Regions from separate parts of the Aquabacter sp. DMC10 genome, predicted to be linked through region 2. Evidence: predicted binding sites of a transcription regulator. Region 2 holds the regulator's gene; the other holds the start of a gene.
What was found. Region 2 encodes LexA, which represses DNA repair genes until DNA is damaged. Its sites were predicted from a motif close to TGTTCNNNNTGTGTTCNG; they were not measured.
Positions count from the first base shown of each region.

Region 1 (4,361 bases), on a different contig from region 2:
TGCCACCGGCCTCTATATCAGCCACGTGGCGGTGAAGCGCATCGAGGTCACCAGCCTGGTGCGCATCTCCAATGCCTCGGCGGAGAACGACCACGAGGGCAATTTCCTCGACACCTACGCCTATGAAAGCTCCTACCGGGGGCCCTCCGAGGTCATCATCCGCTTCCGCCTGTTCAATCTGGCCCAGCTTGAGGAATTCTGGGCGCAGTACCGGGTGGACAAGACCTACAATGTGGCCAACCGCTCGTGCTCCATTGCCGCTGCCCTGGCGCTCGATGCGGCGCTGGAAGGGGTGCTGGCAGGGCCGCAGGCGCGGCGGCGCATGCTCTCTCTCATGATGAACCCGGACGTGTGGACGGCGGCCGCCTTGCGGTCCTATGCGGACAGCATCACCTGGACGCCGGGCCTGCTCCATGACTACGCCCAGGCCCTGCGCCGGGTTCTGGATCAGGAGCGGCTGGGCTGGCGCCCGCAGATCCGGCATGCCCTGGCAGCCTACCGCCTGCTCGGCCGGGCCTTCCTGCAGCGCCTGTTTCCCCGCCACCGTCCGACGGTGCCCGGCCAAGGGGCGCCGACCGCCTGAGGTCGCGCGCGGGCCTCAGTCCGGCACCACCAGACGACCTTGCCCGTCGAACGGGAAATAGGGGTTGTGGGCGACCTCCCAGACGTGCCCGTCGGGATCGGCGAAATAGCCCATGTAGCCGCCCCAGAAGACAGGCTGCGCCGGCCGCAGGACCCGGGCGCCCAGGGTGGCAGCCCGCGCCATCAGCGCGTCCACCTCGGCCTCCGTGGCGGTGTTGCAGGCCAGCGTGATGCCGCGAAAGGCGTCGGGTCCGTCGAGGTCCGTGACCTCCGCGTCCCGCGCCAGCGCGTCCGAGGGATAAAGGGACAAGATCACGCCGCCGGCCTCGAAGAAGGCCACATTGGCGTGCGTCTGGCCCCGGCGCACCAGGCCGAACGCGGCATAGAAGGCGGCCGCGCGCGGCAGGTCCGCGACCCCCAGCGTGACGAGATGGAGGCCAGGGCGCGGCGCGGTGTCGGGCGCGGCTTCAGGAGAGGGCATGATGGGCCACCTTGGCGCGGCAGGGAGGGGTCAGAACAGGGACAATTGCTCGCCCGGCTGGGGCGGCCGGCGAAAATGCTCGGTGGTCAGCTTCAGGCCGCGGCCCACCAGCCCGAGGCGCCCGGCGGCGATCTCGAAGCGCCGGCCGATGGTCCAGGCGTAAGGCCCGGTACCCCGCCCGCGTGTGCCGAAGGTGGAATCATAGTCCCGCCCCCCGTGCATCTCCCGCACCAGGGAGAGAACGTGGCGGGCCTTGTCGGGGAAATGGGTGACCAGCCATTCCCGGAACAGGTCGGCGATTTCCAGCGGCAGGCGCAAGGTCACATAGCCGGCCTCCGTTGCCCCGGCGGCCTTGGCGGAATCCAGGATGCGCTCGATCTCCATGTCGTTGAGCGCGGGGATGAGCGGCGCCGTCAGCACGGCGGTGGGGATACCGGCGTCCGTCAGGCGCCGGATGGTCTCCAGCCGGCGCATGGGCGAGGCGGCCCGCGGCTCCATGAGACGGGAGAGCTTGTGGTCCAGCGTGGTGATGGAGATGGCCACCTTCACCAGACCCCGCTCGGCCATGGGTTTGAGGATGTCGATGTCCCGCGCCACCAGGCCGGACTTGGTGACGATGCCCACCGGGTGGCCGAAATCATTCAGCACCCCCAGGAGCTTGCGGGTGATCTCCCAGCGCCGCTCAATGGGCTGGTAGGGGTCCGTATTGGTGCCCATGGCGATGGTGCGCGGCTTGTAGGACGGGTGCGCCAGCTCGCGCGCCAGCAATTCCGGCGCATCCGGCTTCACGAACAGCTGCGTCTCGAAATCGATCCCCGCCGAGAGGCCCTGATAGGCGTGGGTGGGGCGGGCGAAGCAATAGATGCAGCCATGCTCGCAGCCCCGATAGGCGTTGATTGACCGGTCGAACGCGATGTCCGGCGACTGGTTGCGCGTGATGACGGTGCGCGCCCGCTCCTCGGTCACCTGCGTAAGGAAGGGCGGCAGGTCCTCCAGGCTGTCCCAGCCATCGTCGAAGGGGATGCGCGCCGCCGGCTCGAACCGGCCGGTGGCATTGGAGACGGCGCCCCTGCCGCGCCGCCGGTCCGCATCGATGGTGCAGGGCAGCGTCTCGCTGGCAAAGGGACCGGCCGCCTCCTGGGCCGCCTCCAGGGAAGCCTCCATCGCGGCCTGCTGGGCGGCCAGCTGGGCGGACTGCCGGTCCTGCATGAGGCGCCCGACAATCCGTTCCGGGTGCGGCGTTTTTTTCTTTCGTGGCCGGGCAGCGGAATCGCCGCCCGGAGCGTCTGCGGAGCGCATGACCCCGCCGTGGCGGCCGAAGCTGCCGCTAGGGACGGAAGCTGTTGAGTCGTGGCGTAAATCCATGCCTGCAGGCTAACGCGAGACATAGAACAGAACAAGAACAAACACGATCACATTCTCATGTGATGGGGCTGGTCAGGTCTTGATATATGGAATACTGTATATCACGCGCAGTTGCCACAAACGCCCTTTCCAGGTTAAAGGGCAAAGTCCAAAAAAGCGCGCTAGGGGGAGTGACATGGCCGATCACGGCTCGGTGGAATATGCCACCGCGGCAGGCAACGATTATGCCGAGCATCAGCGGACGTACGCTCTGTTCACGGGCCTCGCCAAATGGGGCACCGTAGGCGTCGCCGTGCTCATGGTCCTCATGTGGATTTTCCTGCTCTGAGTTGAACACTCGGACATCGGAGACGTTTCAGATGAAAATCGCTGTCCCCGCCGAGGTTGATCTCGGCGAGCCGCGGGTCGCTGCGACCCCGGATACGGTCAAGCGCTTGTCCGCCCTCGGCGCCACTTTCGCGGTGCAGAGCGGGGCAGGCTTGAATTCCGGCATCGTCGATGCCGATTACGAGGCCATGGGCGCTACCATTGTTCCCACCGCCGCCGACGCTGTGGCCGGTGCCGACGTGGTGCTCAAGGTGCGCCGTCCCACCGAGGCCGAGCTGTCCGCCTACCCGCGCGGCGCGCTGGTGCTGGCCATCATGGACCCCTATGGCAACGATGCTGCGCTGAAGGCCATGGCCGACGCGGGCGTCTCCGCCTTCTCCATGGAGCTGATGCCGCGCATTACCCGTGCGCAGGTGATGGATGTGCTGTCCTCGCAGGCGAACCTCGCCGGCTATCGCGCCGTGATCGATGCCGCCGAGCAGTTCGGCCGCGCGCTGCCGATGATGATGACCGCCGCGGGCACCGTTCCCGCCGCGCGCTGCTTCGTCATGGGCGCGGGCGTCGCCGGTCTCCAGGCCATCGCCACCGCCCGCCGCCTCGGCGCCGTGGTGACCGCCACCGACGTGCGCCCCGCCGCCAAGGAACAGGTCGAGTCTCTCGGCGCCAAGTTCATCGCGGTGGAGGACGAGGAGTTCAAGCAGGCCGAGACCGCTGCGGGCTATGCCAAGCCCATGTCGGCGGAATACCAGGCCAAGCAGGCGGCCCTCGTCGCCGAGCACATCAAGAAGCAGGACCTGGTGATCACCACCGCCCTCATTCCCGGCCGGGCCGCGCCCCGCCTGGTGACGGCGGCCATGGTGGCCTCCATGAAGCCCGGCTCGGTGATCGTGGATCTCGCGGTCGAGCGCGGCGGCAATGTGGAAGGCTCGCAGGCCGGCTACATCACCAATGTGAACGGCGTGAAGATCGTCGGCTACCTCAACGTGCCCGGCCGGGTCGCCGCGTCCGCCTCCCAGCTTTATGCGAAGAACCTCTTCGCATTCCTTGAGACCATGATCGACAAGGGCTCCAAGGCCCTGGCGGTGAAGTGGGACGACGAGCTCGTGAAGGCGACGCTCCTCACCCGCGACGGCGCCGTCGTCCATCCCAGCTTCGCCCCCAAGGTTGAGGGAGCCGTCCAATGAGCAATGTTGCATCGCAGACGGCCGTGGATGCCGCCTCCCAGGCGCGCGCCGCCGCCGAGGTGGCCCGCCAGGCGGCCGAAGTTGCCCAGGCCTACGCGGACCAGGCGGCCACCGCCCTTGGCGCCGCCGCCCATGCCGCCACCGGCGGGGCCATCGACCCCTTCGTCTTCCGCCTGTCCATCTTCGTGCTGGCGGTGTTCGTGGGCTATTACGTGGTGTGGTCGGTGACCCCGGCGCTTCACACGCCCCTGATGTCCGTCACCAACGCCATCTCCTCGGTGATCGTGGTGGGCGCCCTCCTGGCGGTGGGTGTCTCGACGGTCGGCGATGTCGGCCATTCCTGGGGCGCGCGCCTGTTCGGCTTCATCGCGCTCATCTTCGCCTCGGTGAACATTTTCGGCGGGTTCCTCGTGACCAGCCGC
Region 1 covers NZ_JBQUYX010000003.1:546,883-551,243, forward strand. The annotation lists gene ACT54L_RS11135 (HdeD family acid-resistance protein) at 1-583, shown strand, start outside; gene ACT54L_RS11140 (VOC family protein) at 599-1,063, opposite strand; gene ACT54L_RS11145 (PA0069 family radical SAM protein) at 1,094-2,227, opposite strand; gene ACT54L_RS11150 (aa3-type cytochrome c oxidase subunit IV) at 2,604-2,756, shown strand; gene ACT54L_RS11155 (Re/Si-specific NAD(P)(+) transhydrogenase subunit alpha) at 2,788-3,939, shown strand; gene ACT54L_RS11160 (proton-translocating transhydrogenase family protein) at 3,936-4,361, shown strand, end outside.
Region 1: the regulator LexA is predicted to act here: its motif matches at 2,451-2,468, upstream of ACT54L_RS11145 (PA0069 family radical SAM protein).

Region 2 (4,361 bases):
TAAATCTGGTCGAGGCCATCACCTCCATAGAAGGTGTTGTTGACGCCCCCGCCGACGAGCACGTCGTCGCCTGTGCCGCCATAGAAGACGGACTGGTAGGAAGAGGCTCCGCTCATATAGTCGTCGCCCGCCCCACCATAGGCGGTGGAGTTGCCCATCAGGCCGCCATAGATGCTGTCATTGTCGCCCTGCCCATAAAGGGTCAGGCCGGTATATTGGCCGCTATAGTCCTGGTTGGTGCCATGGATCTCGTCGGGATCGGACGTGCCGATGATGGTCTCGTTGTTGCCTGATGCATAGAATTCGTGGGAGGACAATTCCTCGTAGGTGTATTGAACGTAACCGCCATGGCCGTCGCTGAAGTAGAAATTCTCAACCCCCTGTGCGTAGACGACCTGTGTATCGCCCGCCGTATTGAGGGACACGGCATTGTTGTTGGAGGCGTCGAACTCGAACGTGTAGGTGCCTTCGCCGCTGCTGAGATAGAGGCTGTCCGTGCCGCCACTGTCGCTGACGGTCACATTGGCGGCGCTCTCCACATAATAAGTGTCGTTGCCCGACCCGCCGTAGAAATTGATAAAGCCCTGCGCACTGTCGCCGTGGAACTCATCCGCGCCAGTGCCGCCATAGGCATTCAGCGTCGCGCCGCGGGCGATCTCATCGGCATGGACCGTATTGCCGGCATTGCCACCATAGAATTGAACGGAACCCGTGGCGCTGTCGCCGTAGAACGTGCTGATGCCGGCACCGCCATAAAAGGCGCCGTTATTGGATGTTTCGGCATGGAAGGTGTCGGTGACGCCGTCACCGTAGAAACTGGCATAAGTTGAAGAATCGGCGTGAAATTCGTCGTTACCTACCCCGCCATAATAGCTGGAGTGACTGGACGTTCCCGCATAGAGAACGTCGTTGTTCGCATTGCCGTAGGCACTGGAGGCGGTCATGTTGCCGCCATAGATGGTGTCGTTGCCACCGGCGGCGTTGATGATCAGGTTCGAATACTGTGCGGTCCCATCCTCATTGGTGCCGTAGAGGGTCTCGGTGGCGCTGGTGCCCTGGACCGTTTCGCCATCTGCGGACGCATAGAACACGTGGGTCGAGAGTTCCTCATCGGTATAGCCGATGTAGCCGCCGTTGCCGTCGCTGAAGTAGATATTCTCTACTCCCTGCATCGTCACAGTCTGGCCTGCCGTTGATATGGTCAGCGTGTCACCAGAGGCGGACGTCGTGTATTGGTTGGGTGTCCCGTCAAAAAAGACGCTATCGGACCCGGAACTATCGGTGATGACCACATTGGCGGCGTTATTGACGTAATAGACGTCGTCTCCCCCGCCACCCGCGAAGGTCACTTCGCCCTGGGCGGTGTTGCCCAAGAAGGTATCCGCTCCCGTCCCGCCATTGGCATGCAGCGTGGAGCCAGCCTCAAGCGCACCGGCATAGACCGTGTCGCCATCATTGCCGGCCGTATAGGTGATGGTGCCTGACGCGTTGTCGCCGAAATAGGTATTGGCCCCGCCGCCGCCATAGACGGTGGCATTTACAGAGCTCCCGCCATAGAAGCTGTCGATGCCGGCGTCGCCGTAGAACGTATTATTCTGCGAGGAGTCGCCGTAGAGGATGTCCTCGCCAATGCCACCGTAAAACGAGGAATTGCTGGATGTCCCGGCGTAAAGGACGTCGTCCCCCGCATTCCCATAGGCGGTGGAGGCGATCATATTGACGCCGTAGATGGTGTCCTCGGCACCCGCCCCTTTAATCGTCAGGCCGCTATATTGCGCCGTCTGAGCTTCATTGGTGCCATAGAGAATATTAAACCCGCTATCGCCCTGAACGATAGCACCGTCCCCCGTCGCATAGACAACTGTAGTCGCCACCCCCGCCTCCCCACATGCGGCGTATAGATGGCTCTACTGTCTAGCTTACCGCCTTACATTCAAGGCGTTCCAGAAAGGAATCTGGCGCGGCGGGCAATGTGGTCAAAAAGTTTCACGAACCGACAGGGAGAATTTCCCGGCAGGCGTGTTCACTCGAACGAATGTATCACTGGTTGCAAGCTTGCGGCCCCCACTCAGTAACGACGCATCAAGCCCACAAGCCGCCCCTGGATCCGAACCCGGTCCGGCCCGAAGATTCGGGTCTCATAAGAGGGATTGGCCGCCTCGAGGGCAATGGAGGCGCCCTTCTTGCGCAGGCGCTTTAAGGTGGCTTCCTCGTCATCCACCAGGGCGACCACGATGTCCCCGGTATCGGCGGTGTCGCACTTGCGGATCAGCACGGTGTCGCCATCCAGGATGCCGGCCTCGATCATGCTGTCGCCGCGCACTTCCAGGGCAAAATGCTCCCCCACGCCCAGCATGTCGGGCGGCAGGTTGAGGGTGTGGCTGCGGCTCTGGATGGCCGAAATGGGCGTGCCGGCCGCGATGCGGCCCATCACCGGCACGGCGACAGTGGTGGCCACATCCTCTTCGTCATCCACCGGCGGCCGCACCCGGCCGAGGCTGCCCTCGATCACGGAGGGCGAGAAGCCCTTGGCGCGGCTCGTGCCCAGGGCCGGCGCAACGCTGTCCGGCAGGCGCACCACCTCCAGCGCGCGGGCCCGGTTGGGCAGGCGACGAATGAAGCCGCGTTCTTCCAGCGCCGTGATGAGGCGATGGATGCCCGACTTCGACCGCAGGTCCAGCGCCTCCTTCATCTCGTCGAAGGAGGGAGGCACCCCCGTCTCCTTCAGGCGTTCATGAATGAAGCGCAGCAGGTCATATTGCTTGCGTGTCAGCATCGCAGATCCCGTCCCAGCCGGCAGCCCCGACGCGTCCGTGCCCCGGACAGGCCAGTCCACCCAATTGCGGCCCCTCTCGCACGGATGGGTCCAACGGCGCCGGGACACACCCGGCTCAGGCCGCGGCGCACCCGGTCCTTATCCGGCGCCGATCCGTCCGCTCGCCTTCGACCCTCCGTAAAAAGGCGAAGGAAAGCGAAACAAATCGAGAACAATTCTCTACATGTTCCTTTTGTGTTCCACAAGAGTGAACATGAGGTAAAAGCGCGGATGAGAGGGTGAGCTTTGTCGCGGACGCAGATCAGTCCGCCAGGCGGATGATCTCGCACGCCTCGCCCGGCGCGCCCTCCGGGGCGAAGGCGGGGCGCACCAGCAGGCAATCGGCCAGCGCCAGGGCGGAGATCATGCCGCTGTCCTGGAGGGGCAGGGGGGTGACCTCCGGCACGCCGTCCACTCCGGGCCGGCTGGTGCAGCGCATGAAGTCGAGCCGAATGTCATTGGCCTTCACGGGCGCCGCCAGGCGGGCGGGCACCCGGGGTGTCTCCAATTCCGCCATGCCTTGGAGCGCTTTCACAAGCGGCGCCAGGAAGAGGAAGGCGCAGACATAGGACGAGACGGGATTGCCGGGCAGGCCCAGAACGCGCATGTCGCCGCCGCGGCCATACATGAGCGGCTTGCCGGGCCGCAGCGCGATCTTATGGACGGTGAGGGCGATCCCCTCGGCGCGCAGGGCCGGCGCCATAAGGTCGTGCTCACCCACCGAGGCGCCGCCGGATGTCACCAGCACGTCGAAGCCCTCCGCGCGGGCGCGGGCGATGGCGGCGCGGGTCCCCTCCAGCGTGTCTTCCACCTTGCCAAGGTCGCTCACCTCGGCGCCTGCCGCCCGCGCGAGGGCGGTGAGGCCAAACACGTTGGACATGACCACATCCGAGGCAGCCCGGGCTTCGCCGGGGCGCACCAATTCATCCCCCGTCTGAAGGATGCCGACGCGCGGCCGGCGGCGGACCATCAGGGTGGAATGGTTGGCGGCGGCGGCGAGCATGACGTCGCGGGCATTGAGCCGCTGGCCGGCCTTCAGAATCACCGTGCCTTCGGCAAAATCAAAGCCCTTGCGGCGGATGTTGCGGCCGGGCGCCGTCTCTTTCTCCACCACCACGTCATCGCCATCGCGGCGCGTGTTTTCCTGGATCACCACCGTGTCGGCGCCCTCCGGCACCAGCGCGCCGGTGAAGATGCGCGCGGCGGTGCCGGGCGCGAGCGGCGCGCCGAGGGGGCGGCCAGCGGCCGATTCGCCCCGCACGGGCAGGCGGACGGGGAGGGCGGCAATGTCGGCGGCGCGCACCGCATAGCCATCCATGGCCGACATATCGGCCACCGGCTGGCTCCGACGGGCCACAAGATCTTCGGCCAGCACGCGGCCCACGGCCTCGCCCACCGGCACGGTCTCCGCCGGAAGCGGGACGAGGTCGGACAGGACGAGGGAGAGGGCGGCGTCGACCGGCATCAGGGACATGGGATGATCCTCGCGCGGCCGGTCAGGGTTCGGCCCGCCAGTGGCCGGAACGGCCGCCGGCCTTTTCCATCA
Region 2 covers NZ_JBQUYX010000005.1:169,189-173,549, reverse strand. The annotation lists gene ACT54L_RS15350 (Hint domain-containing protein) at 1-1,874, opposite strand, end outside; gene lexA (transcriptional repressor LexA) at 2,069-2,776, opposite strand; gene ACT54L_RS15340 (molybdopterin molybdotransferase MoeA) at 3,078-4,289, opposite strand; gene moaC (cyclic pyranopterin monophosphate synthase MoaC) at 4,312-4,361, opposite strand, start outside.